4 regions of the Agarivorans sp. QJM3NY_33 genome follow, and region 2 is predicted to be linked to each of the others. Evidence: predicted binding sites of a transcription regulator. Region 2 holds the regulator's gene; each other region holds the start of a gene.

Evidence for each region. Region 2 encodes LexA, which represses DNA repair genes until DNA is damaged. Its sites were predicted from a motif close to TACTGTATNNNNATACAGTA; they were not measured.
Region 1: the regulator LexA is predicted to act here: its motif matches at 1,751-1,770, upstream of recN (DNA repair protein RecN).
Region 3: the regulator LexA is predicted to act here: its motif matches at 3,411-3,430, upstream of recA (recombinase RecA).
Region 4: the regulator LexA is predicted to act here: its motif matches at 2,550-2,569, upstream of ruvA (Holliday junction branch migration protein RuvA).

What each region holds. Positions count from the first base shown of each region.
Region 1 is NZ_CP194039.2:3,663,676-3,669,478, reverse strand. It holds gene recN (DNA repair protein RecN) at 77-1,744, opposite strand; gene ACRRSY_RS16575 (extracellular solute-binding protein) at 2,305-3,375, shown strand; gene ACRRSY_RS16570 (ABC transporter ATP-binding protein) at 3,433-4,548, shown strand; gene ACRRSY_RS16565 (ABC transporter permease) at 4,538-5,395, shown strand; gene ACRRSY_RS16560 (ABC transporter permease) at 5,407-5,803, shown strand, end outside.
Region 2 is NZ_CP194039.2:4,495,945-4,501,747, reverse strand. It holds gene ACRRSY_RS20350 (hypothetical protein) at 1-182, shown strand, start outside; gene ACRRSY_RS20345 (hypothetical protein) at 603-1,145, opposite strand; gene ACRRSY_RS20340 (DUF3800 domain-containing protein) at 1,139-1,843, opposite strand; gene lexA (transcriptional repressor LexA) at 2,252-2,893, shown strand; gene coxB (cytochrome c oxidase subunit II) at 3,243-4,310, shown strand; gene ctaD (cytochrome c oxidase subunit I) at 4,414-5,803, shown strand, end outside.
Region 3 is NZ_CP194039.2:3,268,637-3,274,439, reverse strand. It holds gene rpoS (RNA polymerase sigma factor RpoS) at 1-656, shown strand, start outside; gene mutS (DNA mismatch repair protein MutS) at 729-3,311, opposite strand; gene recA (recombinase RecA) at 3,476-4,519, shown strand; gene ACRRSY_RS14705 (regulatory protein RecX) at 4,556-5,005, shown strand; gene alaS (alanine--tRNA ligase) at 5,147-5,803, shown strand, end outside.
Region 4 is NZ_CP194039.2:2,657,238-2,663,040, forward strand. It holds gene tolQ (protein TolQ) at 1-242, opposite strand, end outside; gene ybgC (tol-pal system-associated acyl-CoA thioesterase) at 232-630, opposite strand; gene ruvB (Holliday junction branch migration DNA helicase RuvB) at 804-1,811, opposite strand; gene ruvA (Holliday junction branch migration protein RuvA) at 1,827-2,447, opposite strand; gene ACRRSY_RS11950 (TetR/AcrR family transcriptional regulator) at 2,672-3,304, opposite strand; gene rssA (patatin-like phospholipase RssA) at 3,544-4,368, shown strand; gene ACRRSY_RS11960 (YeiH family protein) at 4,550-5,491, shown strand; gene ACRRSY_RS11965 (hypothetical protein) at 5,504-5,671, opposite strand.

The DNA.
Region 1 (5,803 bases), 830 kb from region 2:
GTTAATCGAAGCTCCTTGTTAAGGAAGGCATCATAACCAAGCCCCGCCCGAAAAAGAAGCGTCTACTACGAAGAATTTAGTCTTCAACCAACAATTCTTGCGCATTTGCCAGTGCAGAAGGGGTAATTGCATCGCCGGCGAGCAGGCGAGCCAATTCTTCGAGACGTTGTTGGCCGTTTAAAGTGAGCATGTTGGTGATGGTTTCATTTTTCTTCTGTTGCTTACTCACTAACATCTGTTGATGACCATGTCCCGCTACCTGTGGTAAGTGGGTCACACACAATACTTGGCACTGTTGCCCAAGTTTTCGTAGCATGCCGCCCACCACTGCGGCGGTTGGTCCACTAATGCCTACGTCAACTTCATCGAAGATCAGGGTTGGGGTTAAAATACTGGCTGAGCAAATCACTTGAATGGCCAAACCAATACGGGAGAGTTCTCCGCCAGAGGCCACTTTATCAATACTTTGCATCGGCTGACCAGGGTTGGTGGTGACCCGCAACTCGACGCGATCTACGCCATTTGAATTGGTGAACTGGCTGGCATCACTTTGTAGTGCAAATTCACATTGGGCTTTCGCCATACTGAGTTTATGGATTTCTTTGGTGATTAATTTACTGAGGCTACTGGCGGCACGTTCGCGACTTTTCGATAGTTTATTGGCCTTACTTAGATAAATCTGCCATGCCTGCTCAATGTCTTCCGTAAGATGCTCGAAGCGCTGGCTTTGTTGACTCAGCTGCTCTAACTGTTGCTGTAAATTCAAATGTAGTGCTGGCAGTTGTTCGGCGTTGGTATGGTGTTTTCTGGCCAACTCAAGGGCTTGGCTGAGTCGCAGTTCTAACTCGGCAAATAACTCTGGGTCGTAGTCTAGCTGCTCGCTGTAATGGCCTAACTGTTGGCCGGCTTCTTCAATCTGAATCTGTGCATCGTGTAACAGATTGTTGATGTTTTCGAGTTTGGGATCGAGCGCGAGAAGCTGGCTGGTAGTTCTACAGGCTTGGCCTAGCATGTCTAGTACATTAACTTGCTCATCTAAGGCTAGGAGCTGGCTAAGCTGAAAACTACTTTGTTGCAGCTCGGTGCTGTGAGAAAGACGCTGATGTTGTTGTTCTATGGTTTGGTATTCCCCTTCAGCCAGAGAAAACTCGTCTAATTCTTTAACCTGATATTCAAGCAGTTGTTGTTGGGCCAGCAGTTCTTTTTGTTGCTGTTGGGCAAGTTCTTGCTCGTTACAGAGGCCTTTCCAATGCTGGTAAGCTTGTTTCACTTCACTCAGCAATTGCGGATGAGCGGCATACTGATCGACAATCGCCAGTTGTTGGCTGGGTTTAAGCAATAGCTGATGCGCATGTTGCCCATGAATGCTAACGAGGTATTGCCCTAGTTGTTTGAGTTGTGCCAAGGGGACCGCAGTACCATTGATATAGGCTTTAGAGCGACCTTCTTTGGTGACTACTCGGCGTAATATGCAATCATCGTCGCTTAACAGCTCATTTTGCTGCAGCCATAGCCGCGCGGCTTGGTTCTGGCTGATCTCAAATTGCGCACTGACTTCTGCCTTACTGGCACCCTGGCGCACCATGCTCGCTTCCGCTCGGTTACCTAAACACAAGCCTAAGGCATCGATTGCAATTGATTTACCTGCGCCAGTTTCACCAGTGATGGTGGTCATGCCTCGGCTTAAATCGAGCTCTAAGAACCGAACAATTGCAAAGTTTTGTACGCTGAGTTGAGTGAGCATTCCTATACCTGTTTATCCATACAGCTGCTGTATAAATATATAGCGGTATTTTTGTGCATGCAAGTGCAAATCGTAAAAAGCTGGTTTACTGGTGCTAAGGATGAGGCAAGGGATATTTTTATACGCTTATGTCGCCGCCCATAAGAGAGAGGATTACTCTGGAACTCGGTCACTCATTTAATTGATTTAATTATATAAAGTAGCAAATGGCCGATGATTTGGTGGTTACTGGAGGTATTGTATGCAGGTAGCATTGTTAGCTGCCTATTGCCGATATAAGTAGCACAATTCACTACTCGTTAACTTCTGGTCATTGGTTATTCTGTTATCTAGAATTCATATTTTTGTCACAATGGGTGGTTTTTTTGGCCGTTGTTTTGTCAGGTAAGCGCTTGTTTTAAGGCGGCATGGCTGGCTTTAGCTTGATTTTTATTCATTTTTTAGTTGCTTGCAGCTTCACATTTGTGTCATAAAAGTAGTGCATGTTTATCAAATAGTTGTTGTATCGCTGCTGTATTAGTCGGCAGCCCAATTAACCTTAGAAATACATGGAAGATATTATGTTGAATAAACGTTTTGCAATAAGCAGCTTGTTACTTGGTATGGGAGCCATGGCAAGTGTGCAAGCCAGTGCCGAAACACTTCGTCTACTAACTTGGGGCGGTTATGCGCCTCAAGAGGTGATCGATTTGTTTCAAAAAGAAACTGGTATTGAAGTAAAAGTCACCAAATCAAACAACGAAGATATGATTTCTAAGTTACGCGCAACAGGCGGCTCTGGTTTCGATTTGGCGCAACCTAGTCAAGACCGTATCACTGGTGTGCAACTACAGTTTGGTATTTATCAGCCCATCGATTTAGCCCGAATTGACCAGAAACAAATTATTAGTTCAATGCTCGATGCGACCAAGAAAAATACTGCCGTGGGCGATAAAGTATTTGGTGTTCCGCATGTTTGGGGAACCAGCGGTTTGGTGGTGAACGGTAATATGGCCAAAGATGTAGCTGACTATACCGATTTATGTCAAAGCAAGTATCAGGGCAAAATTTCTTATCGTTTGAAACGTCCTACTTTAATTGCTTTTGCTTTTGCTCTTGGCGAAGATCCTTTTGCGGCTTACGCCGATCCTGCCAAATACCAACAGATCTTGGATAAGGTTGAAGCGAAGCTTGTGGAATGTAAGCCCATCGTGAAAACTTACTGGTCTGGTGGTGATGAGTTGATGAACCTGATGCGTGCCAACGAAGTGGTTGCCGCGATGGCTTGGGATGCAGGTGGTTGGAAGTTAAACCGAGATCAAGCAAATATTCAGTTTGTTGCACCAAAGTCTGGCGCGCTAGGTTGGATTGATACTTTTGCGATTCCACGCAAGTCAAAAGCAGTCGACGCCGCTTATCAATGGATCAATTTTGTGATGCGTCCAGAAATCGCAGCAAAAATTACCGAGTCTGCGGGTAACTTCACCGCCTCGAAAGGCTCCGATGCCTATGTGAACGAAGTGGCTAAAGCACAGTTTAATGCCAGTTTTAGTAGCGATGATATTGATAATATTAAATGGTATCCCGCAGTACCTGCTGGCTTAGAAGCCATGGAAGGCAAGGTGCTGGATCGCGTGCAAGCTGCACAATAAGCACTTATCAATGGGCCGTAAGGCCCTTCTTTTTTTATCTTTGGATGTACTTGTACTATGGCGGGAAACGCTAAATTTGATCTTGAATGTGAACACCTCTCTAAGCACTTTTCTGATTTTACCGCAGTAGACGGTTTAAATTTTAATGTTGAAGCTGGGTCTTTCTTTTCTATTCTAGGGCCTTCGGGCTGTGGTAAAACCACCTTGCTAAGGATGCTTGCTGGTTTTGAATTTCCCAGTGAGGGAGAGATCCGTATCCATCAAAAGCGAGTCAATGAGCTGGCCCCCAATAAGCGTCCGGTGAATATGGTGTTTCAGCACTTGGCCTTATTTCCCAACATGAATGTGGCTGAGAATATCGCTTATGGTTTAAAGCGTCGTGGTGTGAAAGCGGCTGAGCGAAGCGCAAAAATTAAAGATGTACTCAGCCGAGTGGGTTTAGACGGTAGTCAACAGAAGCAAATTGCCCAGTTGTCGGGTGGTCAAAAACAACGGATTGCGATCGCCCGTAGTCTGGTCTTAGAGCCGCGTTTATTATTACTTGATGAGCCGCTAGGAGCTTTAGATCTAAAACTTAGAGAGAAGATGAAGGTTGAGCTTAAACACTTACAACGTGAGTTTGGTACCACCTTTATTTACATTACGCATGATCAGTCTGAAGCCTTGGTGATGTCGGATAAAGTAGCGGTGATGAACCGTGGCCGCTTCGAGCAGGTGGCAAGTCCGCAGCAACTTTATTATCAACCGCAGTCAGCCTTTGTGGCTAAGTTTGTTGGACAAACCAATCAACTATCGGCGGTGGTGGTCGAGCAACGTCAAGCGGTGGCGCTATTGAAGACCGCCCGAGGGCGACACTTGATTGTTGAAACCGATGTGCAGCAGCGTCCGCAAACCACCGTAGATGTATTTGTTCGGCCAGAGGCGATTGGTATCGCCAAGGCGGGTGAAGATGTGAAAGCGGATAATCAGTTTGATGTGAAGGTTGAAGAGTGTCTGTTTGATGGCGCCAGCTCGACCTTAATGGTGAGAGACCAGCATCATGATGAGCTTTATCGGGTTTCTCCTGGCGCTGACTTTGCTTTGCAAAATATTGTGGTCGGCAGCCCATTACGTATTTATTGGAATGCATCTCAAGCGCGCTGTATCACGAAAGAGGTGAACGGTGAAAGCTAAAACTCTGGGCTTTTATTTATTAATCTTGCCTTTTCTGCTGTGGTTTGTGCTGTTGATTGTATTGCCACATTTGCAAATGTTAGAGCTATCTTTAATCAAGCGTGATTATAGTGTGGGTGACAGTGTTGGCCTTTATCAGTATCAGCAGTTCTTTTCTGAACCCCTGTATTGGCACACCTTGTTACGCACCGTGTGGATGTCGTTATTGGCCACCTTTATCACCTTAGTGATTAGTTTTCCAGTTGCATTTTTTATCGCGAAAGTGGCTAAGGGACGTAGCAAGCGTTTGTTATTGCTGAGTTGTTTATTGCCATTTTGGGTGAGTGAGTTAGTGCGAACTTATGGCTGGATGATTCTATTGCGCGAATCTGGAGTGATTAGCCAAGGCTTAATGGCTCTGGGTTTAACCGAGCAGCCAATCGAGTTTTTATACAATGATGTGAGTATGTTGATTGGCTTGGTTTATACCTCCATGCTGTTTATGGTGGTGCCTTTGGTGAGTACGCTGGAAGGCTTAGATCAAAGCTTGATTGAAGCCGGTTATGATTTAGGTGGGAACGGCTGGAACGTGACTCAATCGATTGTGATCCCTTATGCCATGCCAGGCATCGTCTCTGGATGCATTATGGTGTTTATGCTGTGTTTAGGGAATTACTTAACGCCGCGCTTATTGGGCGGAAAAGATAGCCTATGGTTTACCGAGCAAATTTTCACCCAGTTTATTACTCGTTTTAACTGGGAGTTAGGGGCTGCTTTTGGGGTGGTGTTATTGGTGGTTTCTTCTGCGGTGGTCGCCTTGGGGCTGAAACTGAGTGGCCAATCATTCAGTAAGACGCTGGGGCGTTAAAGGACTTTAGTATGTTGCATCAGTTACGCGGGCCAGCCAACACGGTTTACCGTTTCTATATGGTTGGATTTTTGGTTTTTTTGGCTTTGCCTTTGAGCATTGTTGGTTTATTTGCTTTTAACGATAGCTTGTATGCGTCTTTGCCTTGGCAGGGATTCACCCTCGATTGGTTTATCGGTCAGCAGCAACCCAAACTGGGGATATTTTACGATCAGCCTTTGCTGTCTAGCATTGGCGTAAGCGCCATGATCGCCTGTTTGGTTACGGTTTTTTCGTTATTGCTATCTACGGCCAATGCTTGGCTATTTGTACGTTTCGATTTTCCGGGTAAAAACTGGTTATATATTGGTCTGTTATTGCCCTTGGTCATCCCTGGAGTCATTTTGGGGGTTGCAATATTGGTGGCCA
Region 2 (5,803 bases):
CCATAATGAGTTTAAGCATTGGCCTTTTCTTTTGGATAAATTACTTACCATATGCTCAAGTGGCAGCTATATCAGTATCGAGTAATGCAACTGAAAAACCTTGGGAAGAGCCATATTTTATTACACCAAGGGAGTACCAGCAGTATTCGGTGCGTGTAAAGCATTTAGATTTACCCAATTAAACGGAACGTTGTATCTTCAAGTCCTAACGAGTTTCTGCCCCAAAGTTGTTTAGATTAGAAACTCATTCACATTGTGCTTATCTGTTTTTGCTATATTTCAGCTAATGCGATAGGCAAAATCCAGGATCCACCCCTACATTTCCGAAGCGTAAAACAACTGTTGGAAAGGATAGCTGACAAAACTAGCGTGTTAGAGAAAAATAGTACGCAGTAATTGATGTTTGCTTAATTTTTATTAAATTCAATGGCTTGAGTTGAAGTTTTTGAGATGCATGGCAAACCATGTGTATATCTGCATACAATAATCGTTGACTAAATAGTAGGTGTTAACCATAATTACGCTGCTCACCTACTATTGAGTAGAAAGAGGTGACCGTATCGCCCGGTCTACAATAGGCGACCAATCCCCTCCAATTCCTTTTAGAACCAGGAATAATCGCGTAGCCCATTCTCGTTATTGATATAGTTGTTGTATCGCACTTGATAGTCGTTTTTCTTGCGTTGATGATCAACGTAGAAACTTGTTACTAGAAAAGAACTGGCTCTTCCTAGCTTTTGGAGGATAACGACAAAATCGTCATCCTTAGCCCAAAGATACAAACGAATATTTTTCTTTGAGTTGGTCTCTTTGTGATAAAACAGCTTAATCGAAGCATCTTGATGATTTGTGATTATCTGTCGAACCCACTCCAGACGAGACGCTCTTCGAAAGTCGGGATAGCGTTCTAATATCCTAACATGTCGTCTACCGTTTACCCACTCGACTTCTTTTTCTTTTCTAGTGGTTAGGTGCCAAAATGTGTCTTCTTTACCATCCGTTTTTCGATGACATTGAGGGTTGATGTAGATCTCGCCCGCTAGGTATGTATCGGTTGATATAAAGTCTCTGTGAAAGAATTCATACAGGTGATTGATGATTTGAGTCGCGTCAACAATAGACAAGTCAATCGGTTCGCTTAGCATTTTGCCCCCTTTCTAGGGTTAAACCTGAATATGTTGAATTGGTCTTCCCAAGGAGGAGTGCCGCAATCTAAAGAAGAACATAATTTCTCTTCTAAGTAAGAGACAAATCGCTTTTTTATTCCGCTAGTCTTGGGGATGTCATTTCTATTTTTGTATGCAATTGCACCAATCAAAAGGTCACAAAGTTGAATTAATTGTACTTCGTACGATTGAACGATTGTTGCTTTAGCTGATAGTTGCCAGTGAGTACCGTTTTGCAAAACCTCACACATTTTCAGTGTTTTTTCAGCACCAAGCGTATCCATGTAATCTAGATATATACGATATTCATTGTCGACTTTTAAGAAGTCTCTCAAAGTGTAATAGAACATTTTGTAGTAGAAATCGCTATGAGAGCCTGCGTTATACTGGTTGTGATCAAGAGAGTTTTTATTTAGGACAACGGTAGATTTGAAGTTAACCTCCTGATCATCCAAGATTAAATCAATCAAGTCCTTATAGAGAGGCCACTGATGTTTGTTCAGTTTGCTCCATTTCAGCTCCGGTTTGTAGTTGTGTTTGTGCCTCAGGCTTTTGATACTTCGAGTTAAATTCTCTGCTTTTTCCGCACTGCAATGAAAAGCTCCCAGCACCATTACGTCACTGCCATCGTGAAGTAGGTGACAGCTTTCATCACAAAATATCTTGTAGACTGCCATTTCTAGGTTTGTACCGAAACATTATGATTGATGAAGAATAATCTCATAAAAAACGCAACATAATCAATTGCAGAGTTCTTTCATTTCTGTATGAGTGGAGGGGCAGTTTTTGCTCTTTACTATTGATGCTTCCCCCCTACTTTTTCTAAGTCAATTCATCAGAGAGAGGCTACTCCCTAGCTCAAATTGTCCAAAAATGAGTTAGCTCTACTCCTCGTATCCTTCTCTATCCCAATTTCTACTTATTTGCGATGGATGTCACGAAATGTGGGGTGTAGTTTCAAAGTAGCGGAAAGAATTCCAATGAAACTGAAACCTACACTTAAGCTGTTGATTCGAGATAAAACCTTGCTTCATTAATCATGCTGTATATACTAACAGTGTGCTGTATAAACTTACAGGTAGATTATGAAACCCTTAACGCCCCGTCAAACCGAAGTGTTTGAATTGATCCGTCGTAACATTCAAGACACAGGCATGCCGCCAACTCGCGCTGAAATCGCCAAAGAGCTGGGCTTTCGCTCGGCCAATGCTGCCGAAGAACATTTACGCGCCTTAGCTAAAAAAGGGGTGATTGAGATGATCCCCGGCGCTTCGCGCGGGATCCGTATTAGCGAAGACCATTTACCTGCTAATGCCGCGAATGACGAGCCAGAAGAAATCGGCTTGCCGCTGATTGGACAAGTGGCCGCAGGTGCCCCTATTTTGGCACAACAACATGTTGAGTCGCACTATGCGGTCGATGCTAATTTGTTTCATCCGCATGCCGATTATCTGTTGCGGGTGCAGGGCATGAGCATGAAAGACATCGGAATTATGGATGGCGATTTATTAGCGGTGCATAAAACCAACGATGTGCATAATGGTCAGGTGGTGGTGGCGCGCTTAGACGATGAAGTCACTGTGAAGCGCTTTCAACGTGACGGGAAAATGGTCTACCTTCATCCCGAGAACGAAGCACTTTCAACTATCGAAGTTGATTTAGAGTATCAAAGTGTTGATATTGAAGGTTTAGCGGTGGGGATCATCCGTACCGCAGACTGGATGTAGTTACTCCCTAAAACTAAGTTCCCTTCTTTTTAAAGCCCAAATTATAGCAATTTGGGCTTTTGTCGTTTACTTCACAGCTTTTATTTTAAATGTCTATATTTATAACATTCTATTTACAATTATTTAACTAAGCGTCTATTTTATAAGCAGTAAGGTATTTTAATTGCGAAGCCTTGCTGCTTTGGGAAGGGAGTTTTCCCTTATTTTGCGGCCACTTTATTATTGTAAGCAGCGATGTTTGCAATGAAGTGACCGGCCTTGGCTACGAGCAAAGGAGAGCGCTGTGGGCCGATGGATACCGCTAGTATTGCTGGCATGTTGGGTGAATCAAGCATGGGCGCAACAAACGATGTCGTTCAATTTACGCCCTGGTGTCACCGCCATTAGTGAGCAGGTTTACGGCTTGCACATGACTATTTTTTATATATGTTGTGTCATTGGGCTGGTGGTGTTTGGGGTGATGTTCTGGGCGATTTTTCATCATCGAAAGTCCAAGGGAGCCGTTGCCGCACAATTTCATGAGAGCACCAAAGTTGAAATTGTCTGGACGATAATTCCCTTCATCATTTTGATCGGCATGGCGATTCCTGCCACAAAAACCTTATTAGCGATGGAAGATCCTTCCGATGCCGATCTCACTATTCAAGTCACTGGTTCGCAGTGGAAGTGGCACTACCGCTATTTTGATCATGAGCTGGAATACTACAGCGTGTTGGCCTCGGATATGAAGCAAGTACAGGGCAAGCTTGCTAAGCGCGATAACTACTTATTGGAAGTAGATCATCCACTGGTGCTGCCAGTCGGCAAGAAGGTTCGTTTTTTAATGACTTCGGAGGATGTGATCCACTCCTGGTGGGTACCCGACTTTGCGGTCAAAAAAGATGCTAATCCGGGTTTTATTAACGAGGCCTGGACCAAAATTGACCAGCCGGGGATTTACCGCGGCCAATGTGCCGAACTTTGCGGTAAAGACCACGGCTTTATGCCGATTGTGGTGATTGCTAAACCTCAGGAGGAATACCTTGCTTGGTTGGCTCAGGCCGAAGCCGCTTACGTAGAAAAGCAGCAACAAGAGTTGGCCATGGTGGCGTTGACCATGGATAACGAGGAGCTGATGTCCTTAGGCAAAAGCGTTTATGAGAAGACTTGCGCCGCCTGCCACCAAGCCAATGGAGAAGGCCTGCCAGGGGTATTTCCAGCCTTAAAAGGCAGCCCAGTTGCGACCGGTGATGTGAACCAACATATCGACATGGTGGTGCATGGTGTGGCAGGAACCGCGATGCAGGCCTTTGGTAAGCAACTCGGTCTGAAAGAATTAGCGGCAGTTATTAGCTACGAGCGGAATGCTTGGGGGAATGATACGGGCGATATGGTGCAGGCTAAGGATGTCGCGGCAGTACAAGACGCGGCCAAGTAGCCACGGTTGGATAAATCGATTGGTGATAGCGGAACGACTAAGGACGTTGCCATGTTCAAGTACGACACGACGCGGCGCAATAGGCAATAGAAGGGAGAGTTAGATGAGCGCGACCACGGAGCTTAACCCGCAACAGGTAGAACATCACCACGCACCGCGTGGCCTATTGCGCTGGGTATTAACCACCAACCACAAAGACATTGGCTCAATGTATTTGTGGTTTAGCTTTGCCATGTTTATTACCGGCGGCGCGATGGCGATGGTGATCCGTGCAGAGCTATTCCAGCCGGGCCTGCAATTGGTGGAGCCAAACTTTTTTAATCAAATGACCACCATGCACGGCTTAATCATGGTGTTTGGCGCGGTGATGCCCGCCTTTACTGGCTTAGCTAATTGGTTGGTACCGATGATGATTGGCGCTCCCGATATGGCCTTGCCTCGTATGAATAACTGGAGCTTTTGGATCTTACCCTTCGCTTTTACCATGTTATTAGCCTCGTTATTTATGGAAGGGGGCGGGCCCAACTTTGGTTGGACGTTTTACGCGCCACTTTCCACCAAATATAGTCCCGATAGCACCGCCTTATTTGTGTTTTCAGTACATATCATGGGGATCAGCTCCATTATGGGCGCGATTAATGTGATTGTGACCATCATGAATTTGCGTGCCCCCGGTATGACTTATATGAAATTACCCTTGTTCGTTTGGACTTGGCTGATCACCGCCTTCTTGTTGATTGCGGTGATGCCGGTGTTGGCGGGAGCTGTGACCATGGTGCTTACCGATAAATACTTCGGCACTTCGTTCTTCGATGCCGCAGGCGGGGGCGATCCAGTATTGTTTCAGCATATTTTCTGGTTCTTCGGCCACCCCGAAGTGTACATCATGATTTTGCCTTCATTTGGCATTATTTCGGCGATTATTCCCGCTTTTTCTCGGAAGAAACTCTTTGGTTATGCATCGATGGTGTATGCCACTGCCTCGATTGCCGGTTTAAGTTTTGTGGTTTGGGCCCACCATATGTTTACCACGGGGATGCCGGTGGAAGCCGAGTTATTCTTTATGTTTTGTACCATGCTGATCTCGGTGCCAACCGGGGTTAAGGTCTTCAATTGGGTTGCCACCATGTGGCGCGGCAGCCTGACGTTTGAAACGCCGATGCTATTTGCCGTGGCCTTTATCGTACTTTTTACCATTGGCGGTTTCTCTGGTTTGATGCTGGCGATCACGCCAGTGGATTTTCAATACCATGATACTTATTTTGTGGTGGCGCATTTTCACTATGTGTTGGTGACGGGGGCTATCTTCTCGATTATGGCGGCCACCTATTATTGGCTGCCGAAATGGAGTGGCAAGATGTATGACGAGGGGCTGGGGCGCCTGCATTTTTGGTGCTCGCTGATATCGGTGAATGTATTGTTTTTCCCGATGCACTTTCTTGGTCTAAGTGGTATGCCGCGGCGTATTCCCGACTATGCGCTGCAATTTGCCG
Region 3 (5,803 bases), 1.2 Mb from region 2:
GTTTAGCGTTATTAGACTTGATTGAAGAGGGTAATCTGGGATTGATTCGAGCGGTAGAAAAGTTTGATCCGGAACGCGGGTTTCGTTTCTCGACTTACGCAACTTGGTGGATCCGTCAAACCATTGAACGTGCCATCATGAATCAAACTCGTACCATTCGTTTGCCGATTCACGTGGTAAAAGAACTGAATGTTTATTTACGTACAGCTCGTGAGTTAGCTCATCGTTTAGATCATGAACCAACCGCAGAAGAAATTGCCGAGACTCTCGACCGTCCCGTTGAAGATGTGACTAAGATGCTGCGTTTGAACGAACGTATTAGCTCTGTGGATACACCAATTGGCGGAGATAACGATAAAGCCTTGCTCGATATCATTTCTGATGAAAATGATCACGGTCCAGAGCATCGAACCCAAGACGATGATATGAAAAATAGCATTGTTGGCTGGTTAGGTGAACTGAATAGTAAACAGCGTGAAGTATTGGCGCGCCGTTTTGGCTTACTCGGCTATGAAGCATCGACTTTAGAAGATGTAGGACGCGAAATTGGCCTTACCCGGGAACGGGTTCGACAAATTCAGGTGGAGGCATTGCGTCGTTTACGGGATATTTTGTCATTACAAAATTTGTCGATAGACGCTTTATTTAAAGTCTAATATTTTATCGTTTGAATAAAAAAGGAAGCTTCGGCTTCCTTTTTTGATTGAGTTTTATTTGAGCGCTAAAGATTAGTGACTCGTTTGTTGCTTGAGCATAAAGAGCAAGTCTAGGGCCGCTCGTGGCGACAGTTCATTGGGATCTAGCATTTTAAGTTGCTCAATGACTGGATGTTGTTGGGGGAGGGGAAGCTCAATGTTCAGTTGCTGTTCAAATGCTTGGTCTTGTGGCTGAGCCGGACTATCGTGTGGCACTGATGCTTCCAGTTGTGTTAGCTTTATTTTGGCCTTTGAGATCACCGATTGGGGGATCCCTGCCAAGGCTGCAACTTGTAAACCAAAGCTTTTGCTGGCTGCACCTTCTTGAACCTGATGCATGAATGCAATGGTGTCATGATGCTCTACAGCGTCTAAGTGAACATTGGCGACGGCGTCGATGAGCTTCGGTAATTGAGTGAGTTCGAAGTAATGGGTCGCGAATAAAGTTAAAGAGCTTATGTTGGCGAGTTGTTCGGCAACAGCCCATGCTAAGGACATTCCATCATAAGTGCTAGTTCCGCGACCAATCTCATCCATGAGGACCAGACTATGGGGGGTCGCATTGTGTAAGATATTAGCGGTTTCGGTCATTTCAACCATAAATGTAGAACGCCCACTCGCTAAGTCATCAGATGCGCCAATTCGAGTGAAAATTCGGTCTATAGGGCCGATTTCGACACTATCCGCGGGTACATAGCTACCAATATAGGCCATTAAACTAATCAGTGCGGTTTGTCGCATATAGGTTGATTTCCCGCCCATGTTAGGGCCAGTCACAATCAATAATTTACGTTGCGGATTAAGTTGGACGGGATTAGCAATAAATGGCGTTTCGTTAACTTGTTCAACGACTGGATGGCGCCCACCTTGAATGTTGATACAAGCTTGTTGGACAAGACTAGGGCGAACGTAGTTTAAATACTCGGCGCGTTCAGCGAGGCAGCTAAGAACATCCAACTGTGCCAAAGCTTGGGCACTACGCTGTAATTCACTGATTTTTGGTAGCAGTAGATCTAATAATTGGTCATATAATTGTTTTTCAAGAGCAAGTGCTTTGCCTTGGCTGGAGAGTACTTTTTCTTCATGCTCTTTGAGTTCGGCAATAATGTAACGCTCCATATTCTTCAAAGTTTGACGACGAATATAGTGCTCCGGTACTTGGTCTGCATATAGGCGACTGACTTCAATATAGAAGCCGTGTACTCGGTTATAACCAATTTTTAAGTTGGCAATCCCGGTTTGCTCTCGCTCTCGTTGTTCAATTTGACGAAGGTAGTCATTGGCGCCGTCACTTAGATCTCGCCATTCATCAAGCTCCTGATTATAGCCTGCGGCTATTACCCCACCGTCACGAATTAACACTGGCGGATTATCGATCAGCGCTCGCTGTAATAGTTCCAGTAGTTCTGGAAAATCAGCAATGTCTTTAGCCAATGGTGCTAAAGCGACAGTTTGTTGTAAGTTGCTTTGTAATTCGGGCAAGATATTAAATGCATTGCGAAGTCTGGCCAGATCTCGAGGCCTCGCTGAGCGCAGCGCCAAACGCGCTAAAATTCGCTCAATATCTCCAATTGCTTTGAGCTGAGTTTGTAGTTGTCCGTATAAATCTGCTTGGATTAATTCGGCAATGCAATCTTGACGCACACGGACTTGAGCCTGATCTCTTAAGGGCTGATGCAGCCAACGATTTAGCAGCCGACTCCCCATTGCGGTTGCGCTGCGGTCTAATACTGCGCTGAGGGTGTGTTCTTGCCCGCCAGACAAATTACGGGTAAGTTCAAGGTTCTTACGGCTAGCAGCATCGAGTTGAATAAATTGATTTTGCTTTTCGATGATGATCGTATTGATATGCGGTAAGGCGGTGCGTTGTGTATCTTGAACATATTGCATTAAGCAACCTGCGGCAGCTATCGCTAATGGGTATTCACTAACGCCAAAACCATCTAGGTGACGGGTACCAAATTGTAGGTTTAATATTTTTTGTGCGCTGGCAAGATCGTACTCCCACTCTCCGCGCCGACGTAGGCCTTTATTCGCTTGTAAGATCTCTACAAACTCAAAGTTATCGGGGTATAGTAGCTCAGAGGGCTTAAGTCTTTGCAACTCAGCTTGAAGCTGTTGTTCACCGCTGAATTGATTAATCACAAACCGGCCGCTGGCAATATCTAAATAGGCGAGTCCAATCTGCAGCTGTTGATTTACAACGCTTACCAATAGGTTTTCTTGCTTTTCTTCTAATAAAGCCTCATCGCTGACTGTGCCTGGTGTGATGATGCGAACCACTTTACGTTCTACTGGACCTTTACTGGTTGCCGGGTCGCCGATCTGTTCGCATATAGCGACCGATTCACCGAGTTGCACCAGACGGGATAAGTACGTTTCTACGGCATGATAGGGGATCCCGGCCATTGGTATTGGGTTGCCCGCAGATTGTCCTCGTTTGGTTAAGGAAATATCCATCAATTCAGAAGCACGCTTGGCATCTTCATAGAACAATTCATAGAAGTCACCCATCCGATAAAATAGTAAAATTTCGGGGTGCTGTGCCTTTAAGCTAAGGTATTGGCGCATCATCGGTGTATGTTTTTCTAGATTGATATCGGTCATTTCGGTCATCGAACTGCATAGTGAACTGGCTAAATGAAGCTGCAAGGATAAAAGTTGTGGCTGGATTAGGCAAAACTCTTTTACTAATTTATAGTGGAATAAACTTGATGCTGTATGAATAAACAGTATACTACTGGACAATAAGATTGTTTAAAGCACCTGATGAGGGCGATATGGATCAAAATAAACAAAAGGCACTGGCTGCGGCCTTAGGTCAAATTGAAAAACAATTTGGCAAAGGTTCAATTATGAAACTTGGCGATAACCGTACTATGGATATTGAAACGGTTTCTACCGGTTCGTTATCTTTGGATATCGCTTTAGGCGCTGGTGGCTTACCTATGGGCCGGGTGATTGAGATCTATGGCCCTGAAAGTTCTGGTAAAACAACCTTAACACTAGAAGCCATTGCGCAGGCGCAAAAAGCCGGTAAGGTTTGTGCTTTTGTCGATGCTGAGCATGCTCTGGATCCTATCTATGCTAAAAAGTTAGGCGTCGATGTTGATGAGCTACTTATCTCTCAACCTGATACGGGTGAGCAAGCCTTAGAAATCACTGATATGTTGGCCCGTTCTGGCGCGGTTGATATGATAGTGATTGACTCAGTGGCCGCACTGACACCAAAAGCCGAAATTGAAGGCGATATGGGTGATAGCCACGTTGGCTTGCAAGCACGCTTAATGTCTCAAGCTTTACGTAAGTTAACGGGTACTTTAAAACAAACCAATTGTATGTGTATCTTTATCAACCAAATCCGGATGAAGATTGGCGTGATGTTTGGTAACCCTGAAACCACTTCGGGTGGTAATGCCTTGAAGTTTTATGCTTCGGTTCGTTTAGATATTCGTCGCATCGGTGCAGTGAAAAGCGGTGATGAGATTGTTGGTAACGAAACGCGCGTTAAAGTTGTTAAAAATAAAATAGCGGCTCCGTTCAAGCAGGCTGAGTTTCAGATTTTGTATGGTGAAGGCTTTAATCGCTACGGTGAATTAATTGACCTTGGAGTGGCTGAAAAACTAGTTGATAAAGCTGGTGCTTGGTTCTCTTATAAAGGTAAAAAAATTGGTCAAGGTAAGGCGAATGCCTCAAATTACTTAAAAGAGCATCCAGAAATCGCTCAAGAAATTGAATTGACCATTCGTAATAACCTTCTTAATCCCGTGGTTGCGGAAGAGCCGGTAAAAGTTGAAGACTTGCCAGTCGATAGCGAAGCGTAAGCCAATCTAGAGGAGCCGTAAGGCTCCTTTTTATTAATGATGAACCAGCGTAGCGCTTTAAACTCAGCCATCAATTTACTTTCTCGGCGCGCCTATAGTCGCCGTCAATTATCGCAAAAACTGCAACAAAAGGGTTATTCACCCTCGGATATCGCTGACGCCATTGACTATGCTGAGCAGAATGCTTGGTTGGATGATATTAATTATGCGATGCAATTAACTCGCTCCCGCCTTGCTAAAGGTTATGGACGTAATTACCTCTATCAATACTTGCTCAGTAAAGGAATTGATAAGGCGATTGTCACAGAAGTGTTAGCTCTTCCTGAATGGGACTGGTATCAAGCCCTTCAGCAGCTGTTTGCACGTAAATTCAGTCAAGGCTTCCCCTCCGAACGACTTTTACAGCAAAAATGCAGCGCTTACCTATATCGTCGTGGCTTCGATTTTGAACTGATCAATCTTTTGTTTAGCGAGCAGCAGCAATAAGTGTCGAACACTTTGCCTATAAAGGTCTGCGTGCTATATTGTCGCGATTAATTTGAGTTTCATTTTTTTCAGCGCTTGTCGACGAGTAATACTAGCTTTACCACTAAGTCGAGTTGCTACAAACCCCCAGGAAAGAGTTTCATGAAGATGACTTCAGCTGAAGTAAGAGAAGCGTTTTTAAGCTTCTTTAACAGCAAAAATCACCAAGTTGTGGCAAGTGGTTCGTTAGTGCCACATGACGATCCAACCTTACTATTTACTAACGCGGGTATGAATCAATTTAAAGATGTATTTCTCGGAATTGACAAGCGTAGTTATACCCGAGCGACAACCTCACAGCGTTGTGTTCGGGCGGGCGGTAAGCACAATGATTTAGAAAATGTTGGCTATACTGCACGTCACCACACTTTTTTCGAAATGCTAGGCAACTTCAGTTTTGGTGATTACTTCAAAGAAGATGCAATTGCTTACGCATGGGAGTTTTTAACCGAAGTGGTTAAGTTACCTAAAGAAAAGTTGTTGGTGACGGTTTATCACTCGGATGATGAAGCTTTTAATATATGGGCCGATAAAATCGGTGTACCACAAGATCGGATTATTCGTATTGGTGACAAGTCACCAGAGAAAAAGTTTGAGTCTGATAACTTTTGGCAAATGGGTGACACAGGACCCTGTGGTCCTTGTACCGAAATTTTCTATGATCATGGCGAGCATATTTGGGGTGGCCCTCCGGGATCCCCTGAAGAAGATGGAGATCGTTTCATCGAGATATGGAACGTCGTATTCATGCAGTTTAAC
Region 4 (5,803 bases), 1.8 Mb from region 2:
TCCATACCTTGCAGATGCTCGGCTCTAGCATTACTTTCTTGATAGAGCTTATTGAGGTCAATGCCAGACCAAAATTTCTTTTCGAAACTATCACTGGCAGTTTTTGCCGACTTCAAGATTTTATTACGATTAATAATCATCGCCCAAGAATAAACCGACATGCTCAATAGCAGCAGCATGACAAATTTAACCAGTAAGCTCGCCTGCCAAAACAAGCCAATAAATGACATATCAGAATGCACCGAGTAAATCCTCTTTTAATTGATCGGGAATGGCCGTGGCCTTCATTGACGACAATGTGACGCAAGCAACGGTAACCATTCCATGGGCAATAACTTGTTGGTCAGCATTTTTAATCGTTTGCTCAAACACCATGCTGGCTCGTTTCATATTTTCAATACGAGTTTCAACCGTGAGTACTTGATTAAAACGAGCTGGTAGTTTGTAGTCAATTTGCAGCGCTCGAACCACAAAACATAGATCTTGCGCCATCAAACGGTCTTGTTCGTAACCTAATTCTCGCAACCATTCGGTACGACCTCGTTCGAAATACTTAATATGATTTGCGTGATAAACAACCCCACCCGCATCAGTATCTTCGTAATACACTCGAACCCTTAAAACCGACATTACACCTACCTAAGTATTTCAATTAGAAAATACTATACACAGGCAAGTGCTTAAGGTTAAGACTCAAACCATTTAATTTGAACAATTGCGATACAAATTTCGGCCAACGGCTTAAAAATGAACACATTAAGCCGTTTTATTGACTTGCCTGTCGCCGATAAACGACAGCATTTCTAACGTTTAGGTAAATCTAAACCAAGGTGCAAATAGGCACGGTCGCTGGCGATCCGTCCGCGAGGAGTACGTTGCAGATAACCCTGTTGAATTAAGAAAGGTTCAAGTACATCTTCAATGGTTTCTTTATCTTCACCGATAGCTGCGGCTAAGTTATCTAAGCCAACAGGGCCACCGCCAAAAGTATCAGTAATGGCAAGCAACAATTTGGTATCCATATAATCAAAGCCAGCACTATCGACACTAAGCAAATCCAAAGCTTGTGCTGCGATTTCTTGAGTGACTTTGCCATCAAATTTTACATCGGCAAAATCTCTAACCCGACGTAACAGACGATTCGCGATCCGCGGCGTACCACGAGAGCGACGAGCCACTTCCCAAGCACCCGCTTCATCCAAGGTTAAATTCAAATAATGAGCGCTGCGCTTCACAATATCAGCCAAATCATCAGTTTTATAAAACTCTAAGCGTTGCACAATCCCAAAACGATCTCTAAGTGGTGAGGTTAACATTCCCGCTCGAGTGGTTGCACCAATTAAGGTGAACGGCGGCAAATCAAGTTTGATAGAACGCGCGGCTGGCCCCTCACCAATCATAATATCCAACTGATAATCTTCCATTGCCGGATAAAGGATCTCTTCAACAACTGCACTTAAACGATGAATCTCGTCGATAAATAACACATCGCCAGGTTCTAAATTAGTTAACAGTGCCGCTAAGTCTCCCGCTTTTTCAAGCACTGGGCCGGAAGTGGTTTTAATATTCACTTCAAGTTCGTTCGCCACAATATTCGCAAGCGTCGTTTTGCCCAAACCTGGCGGGCCAAAAATCAATAAATGATCCAAGGCATCTTCACGGCGGCGCGTGGCTTCAATAAAGATTTCCAATTGCTCAACAACCGCCTGTTGGCCGGTATAATCACCTAAGCGTTTTGGCCGAATAGCCCGATCGACGGTTTCTTCTTCTGCAACGGGCAAGGCTGCTACCAAACGATCTGCTTCTATCATCTTTTGAACCTTAAATTATAATGCAGCCTTAAGGGCTTCACGGATCAACTGTTCACTGCTCATACCCGACTGCCATACTAGCTTCACGAGTTTTTCAGCTTGAACGCCTTTATAACCCAGCGATTCTAAGGCTGCAACGGCTTCTTCTTTGGGATCGGTAGCAGGACTCAGCGGTAGATCGCCATTGGCTGTAATACCATCGCTTAATGGCGTAGCTGGTGGTTCTGCATGCCAGTTTTTCAAACGATCTTTCATCTCGACCAATAGCCGTTCAGCCGTCTTTTTGCCGATCCCAGGAACTTTTACCAAGCTGGATAAATCTTCATGTTTTACCGCATAGACAAATTGTTCACAGCTGAGTCCTGACAAGATGGCCAGCGCCACTTTTGGACCTATTCCATTCACCTTAATCAACTCGCGAAACAAGGCGCGCGAAGATTTATCATGAAAGCCATAAAGCAACTGAGCATCTTCACGAACAATAAAATGGGTCAGTAAACGCACTGGCTCGCCCAATTCGGGCAATTGATAGAAGCAATTCATGGGTAACTGGATTTCGTAACCCACGCCAGCTACGTCGACTAACACAAAAGGGGGTACTTTTTCTTCTAAAATACCTTTGATAGTGGCTATCACTAAGATGACTCCGTCTAAATACAATACCAGCTAACTCACCTGAGCAAGTCAATCATAAAGCTGGCACACTACGCTGATAAATTGAAGCTAGCTTAACTCAAAGACTGGATATTTATCCAGTCTTTCTCCGTATTCGAAGCGGATTTTGCGCAAAACGATTCATAAATAGCGGCTTAAAATCAAAGTAGCACAGAACTTAACCACGATAGCGACTCAGGTATCTATTAATTTTTAAACAGTCCACGAGCCAACAAAGCAATGTTATGTTCTGCCAGTTTCAATAATTTATCTTTTGGCAGACTAATGTGATTGGCCTGCAATAAACGCTCCGGGATCAAAAACGGAAAGACCATTAAACTCATAAAGCTCAACTGAGCTAATTCAGCATCAACCCCTTCCGCAAAAGAGCCCTCTGCCGCTAAACGTTGAAATAGGCCCTTCCCCAACAAACGGCCAAGATTTTGCAAAATTAAATTCAATTGCTCGAGACTTTCATGGTTGCCGGGCATACTTGCCAACTGAAAGATTAGCTTCGGAAAATGAGGATTATCGGCCATCGTTTGATAATAAATACGCATTAAGTCATTTAAGCTGCGGCTGCCTAGCTGCGCCGTAACCTGCTGTAAAGTAGCAAACACCGGACTGGATACCGAGCTTAGCATTTCGCCAAATAGACCAGCCTTAGATCCGAAATAGTAAGCAATTAAGGCAGGATCTAATTGCGCCTGCTTACCAATCATCCTCAACGACACTCGGTCATAGTCAAACTCAATAAATAACGCTGTTGCCACCTCTAATAACCGTTGCCGGGCTTGACTCTCACCTTTCGGTCGACCGACTTTATTTTTTGAATTCATTACTTTTTCCTATTCATCAGCTATAGAATAGTTTACTGAATAGCTACACAAATCACCTCATATATTGGCACAATTAACTCAATATAAAACGGTGAAAACGACTTGTTTCGCGTCATTAATATGTGCATCCCCCCCGAGGAGGTAGTCCATGGCCAAACGAAAAGACAGAGTGATCGGCTTAGCACTTGGCAGTGGAGCCGCCAGAGGATGGGCTCACTTAGGCGTAATTTTGGCATTACGTGAGATGGGGGATCCGTCCACACCTAGTCGCAGGCTGCTCCATTGGAGCTCTTGTTGGCGCGGCTTATGCATGCCAACGTGTCGACCAATTAACCAACTGGGCGCTAGGATTATCTAGTTGGCAAGTATTCAACCTTATGGACTTTTCGTTCTATAAAGGGGGGCTATTAACTGGTGAAAAAGTGTTTAACGCCGCCGAGCAATATATTGGACGTAGCAATATTGAGCAATTAAGTATTCCCTTTGGTGCTATCGCAACAGAGTTGGGATCGGGGAAAGAAGTGTGGCTGCAGCAAGGCCGAGTCCGCGATGCGGTCCGCTCTTCCTGTGCCATGCCAGGCTTAATGGCTCCTTACCAGCTGAATAATCAATGGTTGGTGGATGGCGCTTTAGTCAATCCCGTTCCTGTTTCGCTATGCAGAGCCATGGGCGCCGATGTGGTGATTGCTGTCAACCTAAATAGTGACAAGTCTCACCTCAATAACTTCGACGATGAGCTTAAAGATAGCACTAGTGAACCCGACCAACCCTTCTTACGCTTATTGGGCGGAGGTAAAGAATTTTTAACATCAATGCTGGCAAGCATCAAACAGAATAATGATGATCGGTCACCGGGAATGATCGGCGTTATGTCGACCTCAATTAATATTATGCAAGAGCGCCTTACCCGGGCCCGTATGGCCGGCGATCCACCTGATATTTTGTTAAACCCTAAATTAGGTAGTATTAGTGTGATGGATTTCCACCGCGCCGAAGAAGCGATTCAAGAAGGACGGCGAGTCACCGAGTTACTACAACCACATATCGAAGAAGAATTGAGATAAAAACAGCCATATTGATCCAGGAATATTATTGATTACTTTAATCAATAATATTGATAACGACAAATTAACTTCTATTAAATCAATTATTAATGGTCAATTATTGCTTTTTTTCAGGTCTTAATTAGCCATTTAACTAAACCATCAGTGCTCTATAATAAAACTTCACAGTTAGGGGCACGTTATGCTGAACAAATTAAAACTTTTATCGACTAATGATTATCTATGTATTGCGGTTGCTTTATCAGTATTAACCCCTTGGGTAAATGGGCCGGGAGCGCTGATTATTGGTGCATGTTTAGCCAGTTTAGGCTTGACGCCAAACAACATAAATATCGGCATAGTCACCAAGCGTTTGTTAGCCATTTCCGTAGTTGGCCTTGGCTTTGGCATTTCTATCGAGCAAGCCATTGAATATACCCAAGCAGGCTTTGGTTTAATTGTTGGCTCTATCGCCTTTACCTTATGTTTAGGTTTTGTGGTCGCAAAGTTGCTAAAAGTAGAGCGAAAAACGGCTTATCTCATTTCTGTGGGTACCGCGATTTGTGGCGGTAGCGCAATTGCCGCGGTTTCTCCCGCGATAAAGGCCAACAGCAAGCAGATTTCCTTAGCATTAGCCACCGTATTTATTCTCAACGCTTGTGCTTTATTTATCTTTCCACTGCTAGGACACTTACTTCACCTCAGCCAAGTCCAATTTGGTTACTGGGCGGCGATTGCCATTCATGATACGTCTTCTGTAGTCGGCGCTGCCGCAAGTTATGGAGACCAAGCCTTAAACGTTGCTACCACCGTCAAGCTGGCAAGAGCTCTATGGATCATTCCAGTGGCCTTAATTAGCGCGGTATTATTTAAAGAAAAAGACGGTAAGCTTTCGGTACCTTACTTCATTTTGTTTTATATCTTAGCAATGTTGGTCAGTAACTATGTGCCAATATTTGAGTCACTTTATCAAGGTTTATTTAAGGTATCGAAACAACTACTCGGGGTTTGTCTGTTTTTCATTGGTTATGGGCTTACCACAAAAAATATTCAAGCGGCTGGGATGAAACCCTTACTATTAGGCCTTAGCCTATGGTTTAGCATTGCTAGCGCATCATTACTGATTATCCTCGCTTATTATTAACATCGACGATGTTCAGCTTTCATGACTGGCTTTTTCATCCTTAGCTTTAAGCTTGCTAGCCAAAATCAACAGTAAGCTAAGGAAAGCCAAAGATTCAAAAATCAAACGCATCAACTCGCCACTAAAGACCGATAGTAATAAAAATAAAGGGATAAGTATCCACAACAGAGTCTGTAACATATTGGCTCCTCATTTAAGCAAGCTAAGCTTAAACCAATCAAAGGCCGTAACAAATTCCGAATATCCATAAGCTAGTTCACTCGGGTATAAGTGAGAGGCAGACGCAAAAAGTAACAAATATTAGACTTACAT